4 regions of the Atlantibacter sp. MEI4A-1023 genome follow, and region 4 is predicted to be linked to each of the others. Evidence: predicted binding sites of a transcription regulator. Region 4 holds the regulator's gene; each other region holds the start of a gene.
What was found. Region 4 encodes CRP, which controls carbon source genes, mostly activating them, when cyclic AMP is high. Its sites were predicted from a motif close to ATGTGANNNNNNTCACAT; they were not measured.

Region 1 (4,461 bases), 2.2 Mb from region 4:
ATGTTCTCTTTGCGAAGATTGTCCCAGGCGAGCTCGCCCTCTTTCACCACAATCATCGGTTTGCCTTCGAGCAGATCTTCCAGTTTCTCGCTGCGCGCCATCAGCCACATCACCAGCCGGTAAAGCGCGCCGAGCGAAATAAACACCACCAGCACCGGGATCATCGGCACGTCGTCATAAAACGCCACGTCACCCGCAGCAGAGCCCAGCGTCAGGATAATCAACACTTCAAACAGCGACATCTGGCGCACGCCGCGCCGCCCGGTGAGTTTCAGGAAAATAAACACCAACACAAAGGTGTATAAGCTGCGCAGCGCGACTTCGCCGAGGAATTCAAAGGGGACCTTGTCAAAAGCCATCCGTTGCAAATCAAATGCTTTCATTTTTATTCGCCTTTACAGTACCTTGCTGAAAGTAAGCATAGCGCGAACAATTATTTTTGCCCGCTACGGCGGGAAGATGGCACCCGCAACACAAAACCCGTATCATTGCGCGCTTTGCGTACGATAAAAGTGACTCTCATGACTCAAACCTTCATTCCCGGTAAAGATGCTGCGCTGGAAGATTCCATCGCTCGCTTTCAGCAACAGCTCACCGACCTCGGCTTTAATATTGAAGAAGCCTCCTGGTTAAACCCCGTCCCGCACGTCTGGTCGGTGCATATTCGCGATAAAGACTCCGCGCTGTGCTTCACCAACGGGAAAGGCGCCACTAAAAAAGCCGCGCTGGCCTCCGCGCTGGGCGAATATTTTGAACGTCTGTCCACCAACTATTTCTTCGCCGATTTCTGGCTGGGCGACACCATCGCTAACGGTCCGTTCGTTCACTATCCCAACGAGAAGTGGTTCCCGATCCCGGAAGACGACGAATTGCCGGAAGGCATTCTGGACGATCGCCTGCGCGCCTTTTACGATCCGGACAATGAACTCACCGCCAGCATGCTGATCGACCTGCAATCCGGCAACGCGTCGCGCGGCGTGTGCGCCCTGCCGTTCACCCGTCAGTCCGACCAGCAGACCGTGTATATCCCGATGAACATCGTCGGCAACCTGTATGTCTCCAACGGTATGTCCGCAGGCAACACCGCCAACGAAGCGCGCGTGCAGGGCTTGTCTGAAGTGTTTGAGCGTCATATCAAAAACCGCATTATCGCCGAAAGCATCAGCCTGCCGGAAATCCCGCAGGAGGTTCTGGCGCGCTATCCGGGCGTGGTGGAAGCCATTGCTAAACTCGAAGCCGAAGGTTTCCCGATCTTTGCCTACGACGGCTCGCTGGGCGGCAAATACCCGGTGATCTGCGTGGTGCTGTTTAACCCGGCAAACGGCACCTGTTTTGCCTCGTTTGGCGCGCACCCGGATTTCGGCGTGGCGCTGGAACGTACCGTGACCGAGCTGTTGCAGGGCCGAGGCCTGAAGGATCTGGACGTGTTTACCCCGCCGACCTTCGATGATGAAGAAGTCGCGGAGCACGCTAACCTGGAAACCCACTTTATCGATTCCAGCGGTCTGATCTCCTGGGATATGTTCAAGCAGGATGCCGATTACCCGTTCGTCGACTGGAGCTTTGCCGGCACCACCGAAGAAGAGTTCGCCACCTTAATGGCTATCTTCAAATCTGAAGATAAAGACGTGTATATCGCTGACTACGAACATCTGAGCGTTTACGCCTGCCGCATTATCGTGCCAGGCATGTCCGATATCTATCCGGCAGAAGATCTGTGGCTCGCCAATAACAGCATGGGCGCTCATCTGCGCGAAACCATTCTGGCACTGCCGGGTAGCGCGTGGGAAAAAGAAGATTACCTCAACCTGATCGCCCAACTGGACGAAGAGGGCCATGACGACTTCACCCGCGTGCGCGAGCTGCTGGGCCTGGCGACCGGCAAAGACAACGGCTGGTACACCCTGCGCATCGGCGAGCTGAAAGCGATGCTGGCGCTGGCGGGTGGCGATCTGGAACAGGCGCTCATCTGGACCGAATGGACCATGGAGTTCAACGGGTCGGTATTCAGCGCTGAACGTGCTAACTACTACCGCTGCCTGCAAACCCTGCTGCTGCTGGCGCAGGAAGAAGACCGCCAGCCGTTGCAGTACCTCAATGCGTTTGTGCGTATGTACGGTGCCGAAGCGGTAGAAAGCGCCAGCGCGGCATTGAGCGGCGAAGCACCGTTCTACGGCCTGCAAACGGTGGATGCCGACCTGAAAGCCTTCCCGGCGCATCAGGCGTTGCTGGCCGCATATGAGAAACTACAGCGCGCCAAAGCGGCTTTCTGGAAAGTGTCTTAACCTGAAGTCACTCAAAAAACGTATGCGATTGTGCATACCTCAGCTATATTACGGGGCGATTTAATTGCCCCTTTTTTTATTTTGGCGTTAATTATTTCAAATGTAATTTTAAAGTTAAATATGAGTGAACATTAAAAGTCATTACCGGCTTTTAGTGTTACTTATTTTAATAAATACTCCATATTAATTAACTGTTGGCTATGAGGCGGAGCGGTATCATTCAACTTAAATAATAAACTTTAAAAATTATTTTTACCTTTATTTTCATAAGGTTAATGCAAAAATTTGCAATAACACCACGTTTTGCAGGTCTACAACTCCGGCGAGATATGATCGATATCAAATTTTGCTGTATAATGCTTTGTTAGTATCTCGTCGCCGATTAAATATAGAGAGAGTTAGTGTGAAAGCTGACAACCCTTTCGATCTATTACTTCCCGCTGCCATGGCAAAAGTTGCCGAAGAAGCGGGTGTCTATAAAGCAACGAAACAACCGCTGAAAACCTTTTATCTGGCGATCACTGCGGGCGTCTTTATCTCCATCGCGTTTGTTTTCTACATTACTGCCACCACCGGTACGGCGACCATGCCTTACGGCATCGCAAAACTCATCGGCGGGATGTGCTTCTCTTTAGGCCTTATTCTTTGCGTGATTTGCGGCGCGGACCTGTTCACCTCGACAGTGCTGATTGTGGTCGCTAAAGCGAGCGGCAGGATCACCTGGGGCCAACTGGCGCGTAACTGGCTGAATGTTTACATCGGCAACCTGATAGGCGCGTTACTGTTTGTACTGCTGATGTGGCTGGCGGGCGAGCATATGGTCGCAAATGGCGGCTGGGGTTTGAATGTTTTACAAACCGCTGACCATAAACTCCACCATACTTTTATCGAGGCCGTCGCGCTCGGTATTCTGGCGAACCTGATGGTGTGCCTGGCGGTATGGATGAGCTACTCTGGCCGTAGCCTGTTCGACAAAGCGTTCATTATGATCCTCCCTGTTGGCATGTTCGTCGCCAGTGGGTTTGAGCACAGTATCGCAAATATGTTCATGATCCCGTTTGGTATTGTGATTCGTAACTTCGCCAGCCCGGAATTCTGGACCGCTATTGGTTCCTCGCCGGACAATTTTTCTCATCTGACTGTGATGAACTTCATCATTGATAATCTGATTCCGGTTACGATCGGCAATATCATCGGTGGTGGTTTGTTAGTTGGGTTGACGTACTGGGTCATTTATCTGCGCGGCGACGACCACCACTAAGGTCGACTCGGGCAGTAAGAAAAAATCCACTTAAGAAGGTAGGTGTTAAATGTCTGAACTTAATGAAAAGTTAGCCACAGCCTGGGAAGGTTTTGCCAAAGGTGACTGGCAGAATGAAGTTAACGTCCGTGACTTCATCCAGAAAAACTATACCCCGTATGAAGGTGACGAATCCTTCCTGGCCGACGCCACGGAAGCGACCACTTCCCTGTGGGATAAAGTTATGGAAGGCATCAAACTGGAAAACCGCACTCATGCGCCAGTTGATTTCGATACCGACCTGGCTTCTACCATCACTTCTCATGACGCTGGCTACATCAACAAGAGCCTTGAGAAGATCGTTGGCCTGCAAACTGATGCTCCGCTGAAACGTGCGATTATCCCGTTCGGTGGCATCAAAATGGTTGAAGGTTCCTGCAAAGCGTACAACCGCGAGCTGGACCCGGCGCTGAAAAAAATCTTCACCGAATACCGTAAAACCCACAACCAGGGCGTATTCGATGTCTACACCAAAGACATCCTGAACTGCCGTAAATCTGGCGTGCTGACCGGTCTGCCGGATGCCTATGGCCGTGGCCGTATCATCGGTGACTACCGTCGCGTTGCGCTGTACGGTATCGACTTCCTGATGAAAGACAAATATGCGCAGTTCCTGTCTCTGCAATCCGATCTGGAAAACGGCGTAAACCTGGAAGCGACTATCCGTCTGCGTGAAGAAATCGCTGAACAGCACCGCGCACTGGGTCAAATCAAAGAAATGGCGGCGAAATATGGCTGCGATATCTCTGGCCCGGCGACCAACGCGCAAGAAGCGGTACAGTGGACTTACTTCGGCTACCTGGCTGCAGTGAAATCCCAAAACGGCGCGGCAATGTCCTTCGGTCGTGTGTCTACTTTCCTGGACGTGTTCATCGA
Region 2 (4,461 bases), 780 kb from region 4:
AGAATACACCCTGTGGGCCGGGAAGATGCCCGACCATATCACGCTGTACGGCCTGGTCAGCGGCGCGGGGAAAAAACCGTTCACGCCGGGCAAAAGTGTGGCGGAGTATCTCGACGAAACCGCGTTGCTCAGCGGCGCAGAGCGCAGTGTCGTTTGGGTAATTTACCCGAACGGACGGGTGCAAAAAGCGCCGGTGGCGTACTGGAACCAACGCCACGTCGAGCCTGTGCCGGGCAGCGCTATTTTAGTCGGCTTTTCGGAGCGGCTGTTTTCATCGGCGTATGACGACCTCAACGCGCAACTTGTTGATTCCCTGACGCATCGGATACCGCAATGATAAAAAAACGCTACCTGTATAGCCTCGTGGCGCTGGCCGTGGCGTCGGCGTGCCAGGCGGAAACCTGGCCTGCGCCGGTTGGCCCGTCGCAATCGGATTTCGGCGGCGTGGGCCTGATGCAAACGCCTACGGCGCGGATGGCACGCGAAGGCGAACTGAGCCTCAACTATCGCGATAACGATCAGTACCGCTATTACTCCGCCTCGGTGCAACTGTTTCCGTGGCTGGAAACCACGTTGCGCTACACCGATGCCCGCACCCGGCGCTACAGCAGCGTCGAGGCGTTCTCCGGCGATCAAACCTACAAAGATAAAGCTTTCGATCTCAAACTGCGGCTGTGGGAAGAGAGTTACTGGATGCCGCAGGTTGCCGTCGGCGCGCGAGATATCGGCGGGACCGGGCTGTTCGATGCTGAATACATCGTGGCGAATAAAGCCTGGGGGCCGTTTGATTTCTCGCTGGGATTAGGCTGGGGCTATCTGGGCACCAGCGGCAACGTCAAAAACCCGTTCTGCTCGTACAGCGATAAATACTGCGTGCGCGACAACAGCTATAACAAAGCCGGTTCGGTAGATGCAGGCCAGATGTTCCACGGCCCGGCGTCGCTGTTTGGCGGGGTGGAGTATCAAACGCCGTGGCAGCCGCTGCGCCTGAAGCTGGAATATGAAGGCAATAACTATACCCAGGACTTCGCCGGTAAGCTTGAACAGAAGAGCAAGCTTAACGTCGGCGCTATTTATCGCGCCACCGATTGGGCCGACGTTAACCTGAGCTATGAGCGCGGCAACACCTTTATGTTCGGCGTCACGCTGCGTACCAATTTCAACGACCTGCGTCCACGCTACAACGATAACCGCCGCCCGGAATACCAGCCGGAGCCGCAGGAAGCGATTATCCAGCACAGCGTGGCGGCCAACCAGTTGACCCTGTTGAAATACAACGCCGGGTTGAACGACCCGCAGATTCAGACCCAGGGCGACACGCTGTACGTCACCGGCGAGCAGGTAAAATACCGCGACTCGCAGGAGGGCATTGCGCGCGCCAACCGGATCGTGATGAACGATCTGCCCGACGGCATCCGTACCATCCGCGTCACCGAGACGCGCGCCAAAATGCCGCAGGTCACCACCGAAACCGACGTCGCCAGCCTGCAACGTCACCTTGAAGGCGAACCGTTAGGCCAGGAAACCGCGCTGGCGCAAAAACGTATTGAACCGGTAACGCTGGAAAACCCGGAGCAGGGCTGGTATATCGAGCCATCGCGCTTTAGCTTCCACCTCGACCCGGTGTTGAATCAGTCCATCGGCGGGCCAGAGAGTTTCTATATGTACCAGGTGGGCGTGATGGGCACCGCCGACTGGTGGGTCACCGACCATCTGCTGACCACCGGTAGCCTGTTCGCCAACATCGCCAACAACTACGACAAATTTAACTACACCAATCCGCCGAAGGATTCGTCCTTGCCGCGCGTGCGAACCCACGTGCGCGAGTACGTAGAAAACGATGTCTACGTGAACAACCTGCAAGCCAACTATTTCCAGTATTTCGGCAACGGTTTTTACGGCCAGGTTTACGGCGGTTATCTGGAAACCATGTACGGCGGCGCAGGGGCGGAAGTGCTGTATCGCCCGGTGGACAGCAATTGGGCCTTCGGCCTGGACGCCAACTACGTCAAACAGCGTGACTGGCGCAGCGCGCAGGACATGATGAAATTCACCGACTACAGCGTGAAAACCGGCCACCTGTCTGCGTACTGGACGCCGCCGTTTGCCCAGGACGTGTTAATCAAAGCCAGCGTCGGGCAGTATCTGGCCGGGGATAAGGGCGGTACGCTGGAGGTGTCCAAACGCTTCGACAGCGGCGTGGTGGTGGGCGGCTACGCTACCCTCACTAACGTGTCACCGGATGAATACGGGGAAGGGGACTTCACCAAAGGCGTGTACGTGTCCGTGCCGCTCGATCTGTTCTCGTCTGGCCCGACGCGCAGCCGCGCAGCTATCGGCTGGACGCCGCTCACCCGCGACGGCGGGCAGATGCTGGGCCGTAAGTTCGATCTCTACAGCATGACCAGCGATCGCAGCGTCAACTTCCGCTGATTATCGCCGCCGCGCGCCCTGGGTTTCATACGCAGGCGCGCTGGCTGCTGGTTAAAACATAAGCAAATAAAACTAGATCTGGATCACATTTCTGACGTATAACGATTCCTCACTCCTGAGATGAGGACGCTGTTATGTCCACGCTATCCGCTTCGTCGCGCGCGCGCGGGGAATGGGTCTCTTCCATCCTGCAAACGGTGCTGAATCTTGGCTTACTCAGCCTGGGCCTGATCCTGGTTATCTTTCTCGGTAAAGAGACCCTGCATCTGGCCGATGTGCTCTTCTCACCCATTCAGGCCAGCAAGTATGAGCTGGTGGAAGGGCTGGTGGTTTACTTCCTCTATTTCGAATTCATCGCCCTGATCGTGAAGTATTTTCAGTCCGGCTACCACTTCCCGCTGCGCTATTTCATCTACATCGGCATCACCGCCATTGTGCGGTTGATCATCGTCGATCATAAATTGCCGATGGACGTGCTGATCTATTCCGGCGCGATCCTGCTGTTAGTGATCACGCTGTGGCTGTGCAACTCAAAACGGCTGAAACGCGAATAAAAATGGCGGCCCGAAGGCCGCCGAAGGGAGTCACAGATAAGGAAAATCACAACGGCAATTGAGGATAATAACAGTGGCATATAACGATGAAACTTAGCCTTTCACGCCCCCCGCCGTCAGCCCGCTGACCAGCCAGCGCTGGGCCAGCAGGAAAACCAGGGTGATCGGGATAGCGGAAAGTACCGCAGCCGCAGCAAAGTCGCCCCACAGGTAGTTTTGCGGGTTGAGGTATTGCTGCATGCCCACGGCCAGGGTGTAGCTATTTACATCACGCAACAGCAGCGACGCCACCGGCACTTCGGTAATGGCGGCGATAAACGACAGAATAAATACCACCGCCAGAATCGGCACCGACAGCGGCAACAATACTAAGCGGAACGCCTGCCACGGCGTTGCGCCATCCAGCGCGGCGGCTTCTTCCAGCGAACCGTCGATGGTTTCGAAATAGCCTTTGATCGTCCAGACGTGCAGCGCAATACCGCCGAGGTAAGCGAAAATCACCCCGCCGTGGGTATTCAGACCGATAAACGGAATGTACTGGCCGAGGCGATCGAACAACGCATACAGCGCCACCAGCGACAGTACCGCCGGGAACATCTGGAAAATCAGCATGCCTTTCAGCAAGGTAGCCTTGCCAGGGAAACGCATACGGGCAAAAGCGTAGGCGCAAGTGGTGGAAAGCGCCACTATGCCAACCGCAGTAATGCCCGCAATTTTCACCGAGTTCCACAGCCACAGCAGGACCGGGAACGGCGGCGGCGTGACGCTGCCGTTGGCATGAACCACGCTAAAGCCCAGCGCCAGCTTCCAGTGTTCCCAGGAGATTTGCTCCGGGATCAGGCTGCCGGTGGCGAAGTTGCCCGAGCGCAGCGAGATCGCCACCACCATCAACAGCGGGAACATAATGGCGGCGATAAACATCAGCAGTAACAAGTGCGTGATAAACAGACGCAGCTTTTGAGATTTCGGTTGAACCATAGCCATGTGTCGTCTCCTTAATCAAACTTGATGCGCGTGGCTTTGAGGTTAACAATCGCGAGCGCGCCCACCAGCAGGAAGATCAGCGTGGCGATAGCGGCTGCGAGGCCGAAATCCTGACCGCCGCCGCCTTCAAAGGCGATGCGGTAGGTGTAACTCACTAACAAATCGGTATAGCCTGCCGGTGTGGTGGTGCCGAGACGGTCCGGTCCGCCGTTGGTTAGCAGCAGGATCAGCACGAAGTTATTAAAGTTGAACGCAAAGCTGGCGATCATTAACGGCGTTAGCGGCTTGAGCAGCAGCGGGAACGTGATTTTAAAGAAATTCTGGAACGGCGTAGCGCCATCCATCGCCGACGCTTCATAGAGATCGTCGGGAATCGCCTTCAGCAGCCCCATGCACAGGATCATCATGTACGGATAACCCAGCCAGGTGTTCACAATGATAATCATGGCGCGGGCGGTGGTAGGGTCGGTAAACCAGGCGGGGCGGATGC
Region 3 (4,461 bases), 1.0 Mb from region 4:
ATCCATGGCTTCCGTGTGCGGCGCTTCTCTGGCGCTGATGGACGCAGGTGTGCCGGTGAAAGCCGCCGTTGCGGGTATCGCGATGGGTCTGGTGAAAGAAGGCGACAACTTCGTGGTTCTGTCTGACATTCTGGGCGACGAAGATCACCTGGGCGACATGGACTTTAAAGTAGCCGGTAGCCGTGAAGGTATCTCCGCGCTGCAGATGGATATCAAAATCGAAGGCATCACCCGCGAAATCATGCAGGTGGCACTGAACCAGGCTAAGGGCGCGCGACTGCACATCCTCAGCGTGATGGAGCAGGCTATCAACGCACCGCGTGGCGATATCTCCGAGTTCGCTCCGCGTATCCACACCATCAAAATCAACCCGGACAAGATCAAAGACGTGATCGGTAAGGGTGGTTCGGTGATCCGTGCGCTGACCGAAGAAACCGGCACCACCATCGAAATCGAAGATGACGGTACCGTGAAAATCGCAGCGACCGACGGTGAAAAAGCGAAATATGCTATCCGCCGTATCGAAGAGATCACCGCTGAAATCGAAGTGGGTCGCGTTTATAACGGTAAAGTCACCCGTATCGTTGATTTCGGTGCGTTTGTTGCCATTGGCGGCGGCAAAGAAGGCCTGGTACACATTTCCCAGATCGCTGACAAGCGCGTTGAGAAAGTGACTGATTATCTGCAGATGAATCAGGAAGTGCCGGTCAAAGTTCTGGAAGTGGATCGCCAGGGCCGTATTCGTTTAAGCATTAAAGAAGCAGCCGAGCCGTCTCAGCCGGCGGCCGCACCGGACGCTCCGGCAGCACCGCAAGCTGAATAAGGGTTGCTATTAGGCTCTCCATGTTCGCATGGAGAGCTCTTTGATACCGGGCTGGAAGCCGGGTTTGCAACCGGGGAACAGGACGTTCATCCAATTGTTGTCTTCGGGAGTGGGAAATGAAGCCTTTTTTGCGCTGGTGTTTCGTTGCGACAGCTCTCACGCTGGCAGGATGCAGCAACTCTGCCTGGCGTAAGAGTGAAGTCCTCGCGGTACCATTGCAACCGACTTTGCAGCAAGAAGTCATTCTGGCTCGCATGGAACAAATTCTTGCCAGTCGGGCTTTAACCGATGATGAACGTGCTCAGCTTTTATATGAGCGCGGAGTGTTGTATGATAGTCTTGGTTTGCGGGCACTGGCGCGAAATGATTTTTCACAAGCGCTGGCTATCCGCCCCGATATGCCTGAAGTATTCAATTACTTAGGCATTTACTTAACGCAGGCAGGCAATTTTGATGCTGCCTATGAAGCGTTTGATTCTGTACTTGAGCTTGATCCAACTTACAACTACGCGCATTTAAATCGCGGTATCGCCCTCTATTACGGCGGACGTTACCGGTTAGCGCAAGATGATCTGCTGGCGTTTTATCAAGACGATCCCAATGATCCTTTCCGTAGTCTGTGGCTCTATATTGCTGAAAGCAAACTGGATGAGAAACAGGCCAAAGCGTCGTTACAACAGCGCTTAGACAAATCGGACAAAGAGCAATGGGGATGGAACATTGTCGAGTTCTACCTGGGCAACATTAACGAAGCAACGTTAATGGAACGCCTCAAGGCGGACGCAACGGATAACACCTCGCTCGCTGAGCATCTCAGTGAAACCAACTTCTATTTAGGTAAGTACTACCTAAGTCTGGGGGAATTGGACAGCGCTACGGCACTGTTCAAATTAGCGGTAGCTAACAACGTACATAACTACGTTGAACACCGTTATGCATTGTTGGAATTAGCGCTCTTGGGCCAGGAGCAAGAAGACCTGGCAGAATCGGACCAGCAATAGCTGACGGACATTTATCAGCCCATAAACTTTTTTAAAGTCATCACCTTAACGGGTGAGGGCGTTTTTGTTCGTCAATCAATCAAATTTGAGCCGGTTCACACTTTTCAATGAAAATTGCAGATCTTTTTCATGATGAGTTATGTAGACTGGCCGCCATTTATCTTGAGGCACACGTACTACATGACTGAATTCGAAACCACTTTTTCTGATCTGGGGCTGAAGACTCCTATCCTTGAAGCCCTTAACGATCTGGGTTACGAAAAGCCATCTCCGATCCAGGCTGAGTGTATTCCGCACCTGCTTGGTGGCCGCGATGTTCTGGGTATGGCCCAGACAGGCAGCGGCAAAACCGCAGCGTTCTCTTTACCGCTGCTGAACAACCTTGATCCTGAATTGAAAGCGCCGCAAATCCTGGTGCTGGCCCCGACCCGCGAACTGGCGGTTCAGGTTGCTGAAGCAATGACGGACTTCTCTAAACATATGCATGGCGTAAATGTGGTAGCCCTTTACGGCGGCCAGCGTTATGACGTGCAGCTGCGCGCCCTGCGTCAGGGCCCACAGATTGTTGTGGGCACCCCAGGCCGCCTGCTTGACCATTTAAAACGCGGTACGCTGAACCTGTCCAACCTGAGCGGTCTGGTACTGGACGAAGCGGATGAAATGCTGCGTATGGGCTTCATCGAAGACGTTGAAACCATCATGGCGCAGATCCCGGAAGGTCATCAGACCGCTCTGTTCTCCGCTACTATGCCGGAAGCGATTCGCCGTATTACCCGCCGCTTTATGAAAGAGCCGCAGGAAGTACGCATTCAGTCCAGCGTGACCACTCGCCCGGACATCAGCCAGAGCTACTGGACTGTTTACGGTATGCGTAAAAACGAAGCGCTGGTGCGTTTCCTTGAAGCGGAAGACTTTGACGCGGCGATCATTTTCGTGCGCACCAAAAACGCAACCCTGGAAGTGGCTGAAGCGCTGGAGCGCAGCGGTTACAACAGCGCCGCGCTGAACGGCGACATGAACCAGGCGCTGCGTGAGCAGACCCTGGAGCGCCTGAAAGATGGTCGTCTGGACATCCTGATTGCGACTGACGTTGCGGCCCGTGGCCTGGACGTTGAGCGTATCAGCCTGGTTGTTAACTACGACATCCCGATGGATTCAGAATCTTACGTTCACCGTATTGGCCGTACCGGTCGTGCGGGTCGTGCTGGCCGCGCGCTGCTGTTCGTTGAGAACCGCGAGCGTCGTCTGCTGCGCAACATCGAACGCACCATGAAACTGACCATCCCGGAAGTGGAACTGCCGAACGCAGAACTGCTGGGCACACGCCGTCTGGAGAAATTCGCCGCTAAAGTACAGCAGCAGCTGGAAAGCAGCGATCTGGATCAGTACCGCGCCCTGCTGGCGAAAATCCAGCCGACTGCGGAAGACGAAGAGCTGGACATCGAAACCCTGGCTGCCGCGCTGCTGAAAATGGCACAGGGCGAACGTCCGCTGATCCTGCCGCCAGATGCGCCGATGCGTCCGCGTCGTGAATTCCGTGAGCGTGACGATCGTTTCGAACGTCGCAGCGATCGTAACGATCGTGGTCCGCGTAGCGACCGTCCGCAGCGTGAAGGCGAAGAGCGTCCGCGCCGTGAACGTCGTGACGTTGGCGATATGGAACTGTACCGCATTGAAGTGGGTCGTGATGATGGCGTTGAAGTTCGTCATATCGTTGGCGCTATCGCTAACGAAGGCGACATCAGCAGCCGTTACATCGGCAACATCAAGCTGTTTGCTTCCCACTCCACCATTGAGCTGCCGAAAGGTATGCCGGGTGAAGTTCTGCAACACTTTACCCGCACGCGTATTCTCAACAAACCGATGAATATGCAACTGCTGGGCGACGCGCAACCGCGTCCGGATCGCGGCGGTGAACGTCGTGGTGGTGGTGCCGGGGCTGGCGCTGGCCGTGGCGGTTTCGGCGGCGAGCGTCGTGAAGGCGGTCGTAGCGAAGGTCGTCGTTTCAGCGGCGAACGTCGTGAAGGTGGTGCAGGCCGTAGCTTCAGCGGTGAGCGTCGTGAAGGTGGCCGTGGCCCGCGTCGTGAAGATGGCGCAGCACCGTCCCGTCGTCGCTTTGGTGATGCATAAGTCCTGAACGCCTTACGGTTTACAAACTGTAAAGTTTAATAAACAGTCCCAGTCAAAATGATTGGGACTTTTTTTATCTGGTTTGTACTCATGTACTGGTACAATGACGCATCCTCTTCCAGGATTCGATTGTTACTACAGGACATAAAATGGCAACCCTCTCCACCACCAGCGTATCGCCTTCCATTCTGGGCGGCATTGTTATCATTGCAGGCACTATCATCGGCGCGGGGATGTTTTCTCTGCCGGTCGTTATGTCTGGCGCGTGGTTTTTCTGGTCGCTGGCGGCGTTAGGGATAACCTGGTTCTGTATGCTCCACTCCGGCTTAATGATCCTCGAAGCTAACCTCAACTACGCGCCCGGTGCCAGCTTCGATACCATGACCAAAGATCTGCTGGGCAAATACTGGACCTGGATTAACGGCCTCTCTATCGCCTTTGTGCTGTATATCCTGACCTATGCCTATATCTCGGCAAGCGGCTCGATACTGCATCACACGCTGTCGG
Region 4 (4,461 bases):
GAAAATGTGGCTTGAAGCGCGCATTCCCGACTGGCTCACACTTTATCTGGATAAACCATGATTATTCCCTGGCAATCCCTCGACCCGGAAACGCTTGAAAACCTCATTGAAGCTTTTGTCTTGCGGGAAGGCACCGATTATGGTGAACATGAACGCTCGCTCAGCGATAAAGTCTCTCAGGTAAAGCACCAGCTGGAACGCGGCGACGCGGTTCTGGTGTGGTCGGAACTGCATGAAACGGTCAACATCATGCCGCGCGATCAGTTTCGGGGGTAAGACCGCTCGCTGAACAATAAAAACCACTGGCGGCTGATCAGACCGCCAGAACTCATTCGCCTTGCACGGGTCTTATTTGCACGTCGCTACCCTAAGGAGTTGTTCCGCTATGTCTGCCCAACATCCGATCATCGCCGTTACCGGCTCCAGCGGGGCCGGGACCACCACCACCAGCCTCGCTTTTCGTAAGATTTTCGCCCAGCTCAACCTGCATGCCGCCGAAGTGGAAGGGGACAGCTTTCATCGCTATACCCGCCCTGAAATGGATATGGCGATCCGCAAAGCGCGCGACGTGGGCAGGCACATCAGCTATTTCGGGCCGGAGGCCAACGACTTTGGCCTGCTGGAACAGACTTTTAATCAGTACGGGCAAACCGGTACCGGGCAATCGCGTAAATATCTGCATACCTATGACGAAGCCGTACCCTGGAACCAGGTACCGGGTACTTTTACCCCCTGGCAACCGTTGCCCGAACCCACGGACGTGCTGTTTTACGAAGGGTTGCATGGCGGCGTGGTGACGCCCCATCATGATGTCGCGCGCCATGTGGATTTGCTGGTGGGCGTGGTGCCGATCGTCAACCTGGAATGGATCCAGAAGCTCATCCGTGACACCGGCGAACGCGGGCACTCCCGGGAAGCGGTGATGGATTCGGTCGTGCGTTCGATGGAAGACTACATCAACTTCATCACGCCGCAGTTCTCGCGTACCCATATTAACTTCCAGCGTGTCCCCACCGTTGACACATCAAACCCGTTTGCCGCGAAGGCAATTCCCTCGCTGGATGAGAGCCTGGTGGTGATTCACTTCAGGAACCTGGAAGGGATAGATTTCCCCTGGCTGCTGGCCATGTTGCAGGGCTCATTCATTTCCCACATCAATACATTAGTGGTGCCAGGCGGGAAAATGGGGTTGGCGATGGAGCTGATCATGCTGCCGCTGGTAAAAAGAATCATGGAAGGGCGAAAAATTTAAGGCGGCAACGCCGCCTTATTAAGCACTTATCCTTCAATCACTTCGTAGGAATGGGTGACGTTCACCGCTTTTTCCAGCATCAAGGCAACTGAACAATATTTCTCTGCCGACAGATCCACCGCACGGGAAACCGCCGCGTCTTTTAACGCTTTACCGGTCACGATGAAATGCAGGTTGATGTGGGTAAAGTAGCGCGGCGCTTCTTCACGGCGCTCGGAGGTCAATTTCACCTCGCAGTCGGTGATGTCATGACGTCCTTTCTGAAGGATCGACACCACATCAATGGCGCTGCAACCGCCCGCCGCCATTAATACCATTTCCATCGGGCTGGGCGCTTTGTCACCGGAGTTGCCGTCCATTAAAACCTGGTGTCCGGAAGCGGACTCACCGAGAAAAGTTAACCCTTCTACCCACTTCACTCTTGCCTGCATTTTGGTTACTCCAGTGTTTCAAAATTACTGACAGATTACGCGGCTGTAACAAAACGCGCAACGGATGAGAGCCAGGTCAAGCTGAAACGAGACAATAGGAGACACTCACGTAAAGCTATGCTAAAACAGTCGGATGCTACAGCGATACATTGATGTAATGCATGTGTGCATACGACCACACCTATTACAGGCCACAGGACGTTAAAGGCCCCTTCTCCGGCCAGGAGAAGAGACGATTGCAAAAACCCAGAGGGTTATTATTGTTGCTCTCTGGAGTCAGCTTAAAACAGAGGATAACCGCGCATGGTGCTTGGCAAACCGCAAACAGACCCGACTCTCGAATGGTTCTTGTCTCATTGCCATATTCATAAGTACCCATCGAAGAGCACGCTGATTCACCAGGGTGAAAAGGCGGAAACGTTGTATTACATCGTTAAAGGCTCCGTGGCAGTGCTGATTAAAGATGAAGAGGGCAAGGAAATGATCCTCTCTTATCTGAATCAGGGCGATTTCATCGGCGAACTGGGATTGTTCGAAGAAGGTCAGGAACGCAGTGCCTGGGTTCGCGCCAAAACGGCGTGTGAAGTGGCAGAAATCTCTTATAAAAAATTCCGTCAGCTAATTCAGGTTAACCCTGACATCCTGATGCGTCTTTCTTCGCAGATGGCGCGCCGTCTGCAAGTGACGTCAGAGAAAGTGGGCAACCTCGCCTTCCTTGATGTGACTGGCCGCATTGCACAAACGCTGCTGAATCTGGCTAAACAGCCGGATGCCATGACCCACCCGGATGGTATGCAGATCAAAATTACCCGTCAGGAGATCGGCCAGATCGTCGGCTGCTCCCGCGAAACCGTTGGCCGCATTTTGAAAATGCTTGAAGATCAAAACCTGATCTCCGCCCACGGTAAGACCATTGTGGTTTACGGTACCCGCTAAACCCTGCGAAACGGCGTGGCTACACGCCGTTTCATCCGATCTCACCCATGTGGCGACGCCTGATCTACCACCCCGAAATCAACTACGCACTTCGTCAAACCTTGGTGTTGTGTTTGCCTGTGGCGGTGGGTCTGGTTCTGGGCCATCTGCAACAAGGCCTCCTTTTTTCCCTCGTTCCCGCCTGCTGCAACATCGCTGGCCTGGACACCCCGCACAAGCGCTTCTTTAAACGCCTGGTTATCGGCGGGTCGCTGTTTGCCCTTAGCAGCCTCGCGGTGCAGTTATTACTGCTTAATTCCGTGCCGCTGCCGTTGGCGCTCTCCGGGCTGGCACTGATCCTGGGCGTCACGGCGGAAATCAGTCCGCTTCATGCTCGCCTGCTCCCGGCGTCGCTTATTGCAGCGATATTCACACTCAGCCTGGCGGGCTCTATGCCGATGTGGGAACCGCTGCTGCTGTATGCCCTGGGCACGCTATGGTACGGGTTATTTAACTGGTTCTGGTTCTGGGTGTGGCGCGAACAGCCGCTGCGCGAAACCCTGAGCCTGCTGTACCGTCAGTTGGCGGAATATTGTGAAGCCAAATACAGCCTGCTGACCCAGCATACCGATCCGCAAAGCGCGCTGCCGCCGCTGCTGGCGCGCCAGCAAAAAACCGTCGACCTGATTACCCAGTGTTATCAGCAGCTACACATGCTGTCGACCGGTAAGCATCACGGCTATAAACGCCTGCTGCGCACTTTTCAGATCGCGCTGGATTTGCAGGAGCATATTTCCGTCAGCCTGCATCAGCCCGAAGAGGTGCAGAAGCTGGTGCGCGAAAGCCACGCCGAGGCGGTGATCCGCTGGAATGCCCAGACGGTGGCGGCCCGCCTGCGGGAACGCGCCGACGATATCCTGTATCACCGTTATCCGAAGCGCTTTGAAATGGATAAGCAGATTGGCGCGCTGGAAAAAATTGCCCGCCAGCACCCCGATAACCCGGTGGGACAGTTCTGCGAATACCATTTCAGCCGTATCGCCAGAGTGCTGAAATCCCAGCGTCCACTGTATTCGCGCGATCTGATGGAAGATAAGCAGCGCCGCCTGCCCGTGCTGCGCGCATTGAAAAGCTATCTGTCGTTGAAGTCCACCGCCCTGCGCAGCTCCGCCCGTATTGCGGTGATGCTGAGTATTGCCAGCCTGGTGGGTAGCGCCCTGCACCTACCGAAACCCTACTGGATTTTAATGACCGTGATGTTCGTGACCCAGAACGGCTATGGTGCCACGCGGGTGCGCATTCTCCACCGAGCGGGCGGCACCATGGCCGGGCTTATCATCGCCGGGATCACCCTGCACTATCACGTTGCCGATGGTTACACCCTGCTGGCGATGCTGGTCATCACCATCGTGAGCTATCTCATCATCCGCAAAAATTACGGCTGGGCGACGATCGGCTTTACCGTCACGGCGGTGTATAGCCTGCAACTGCTCTCCCTGAGCGGGGAGCAGTATATTCTGCCGAGGCTGATTGATACCTTGATTGGCTGCCTGATCGCCTTTGGCGGCATGGTGTGGTTGTGGCCCCAGTGGCAAAGCGGCCTGCTGCGTAAAAACGCCCACGATGCGCTGGAGGCGGACCAGAAAGCGATACGCTTGATCCTCAGCGACGACCCGCAGCCGACGCCGCTGGCCTGGCAGCGAATGCTGGTCAACCAGGCGCATAACGCGTTATACAACTCGCTGAACCAGGCAATGCAGGAACCGGGATTCAATAGCCACTATCTGGAAGAGATGAAGCTGTGGGTGACCCACAGCCAGTTTATCGTCGAGCACATTAATGCCATGACCACCATGGCGCGAG

Region 1: a site for CRP is predicted at 2,613-2,630, ahead of focA (formate transporter FocA). Genes of this name have one in related genera too.
Region 2: a site for CRP is predicted at 2,505-2,522, ahead of psiE (phosphate-starvation-inducible protein PsiE). Genes of this name have one in related genera too.
Region 3: a site for CRP is predicted at 1,908-1,925, ahead of yrbN (protein YrbN). Genes of this name have one in related genera too.

The regions. Positions count from the first base shown of each region.
Region 1 is NZ_CM149568.1:2,913,771-2,918,231, forward strand. It holds gene ACVV26_RS14035 (DUF421 domain-containing protein) at 1-383, opposite strand, end outside; gene ycaO (30S ribosomal protein S12 methylthiotransferase accessory factor YcaO) at 522-2,285, shown strand; gene focA (formate transporter FocA) at 2,689-3,546, shown strand; gene pflB (formate C-acetyltransferase) at 3,596-4,461, shown strand, end outside.
Region 2 is NZ_CM149568.1:4,341,257-4,345,717, reverse strand. It holds gene ACVV26_RS20610 (capsule biosynthesis GfcC family protein) at 1-337, shown strand, start outside; gene ACVV26_RS20605 (YjbH domain-containing protein) at 337-2,433, shown strand; gene psiE (phosphate-starvation-inducible protein PsiE) at 2,568-2,987, shown strand; gene malG (maltose ABC transporter permease MalG) at 3,081-3,971, opposite strand; gene malF (maltose ABC transporter permease MalF) at 3,983-4,461, opposite strand, start outside.
Region 3 is NZ_CM149568.1:4,087,328-4,091,788, reverse strand. It holds gene pnp (polyribonucleotide nucleotidyltransferase) at 1-823, shown strand, start outside; gene nlpI (lipoprotein NlpI) at 940-1,824, shown strand; gene yrbN (protein YrbN) at 1,932-2,012, shown strand; gene ACVV26_RS19390 (DEAD/DEAH family ATP-dependent RNA helicase) at 2,005-3,954, shown strand; gene mtr (tryptophan permease) at 4,104-4,461, shown strand, end outside.
Region 4 is NZ_CM149568.1:388,649-393,109, reverse strand. It holds gene ACVV26_RS01835 (hydrolase) at 1-61, shown strand, start outside; gene ACVV26_RS01830 (YheU family protein) at 58-276, shown strand; gene ACVV26_RS01825 (phosphoribulokinase) at 386-1,252, shown strand; gene ACVV26_RS01820 (OsmC family protein) at 1,279-1,683, opposite strand; gene crp (cAMP-activated global transcriptional regulator CRP) at 1,987-2,619, shown strand; gene ACVV26_RS01810 (YccS/YhfK family putative transporter) at 2,667-4,461, shown strand, end outside.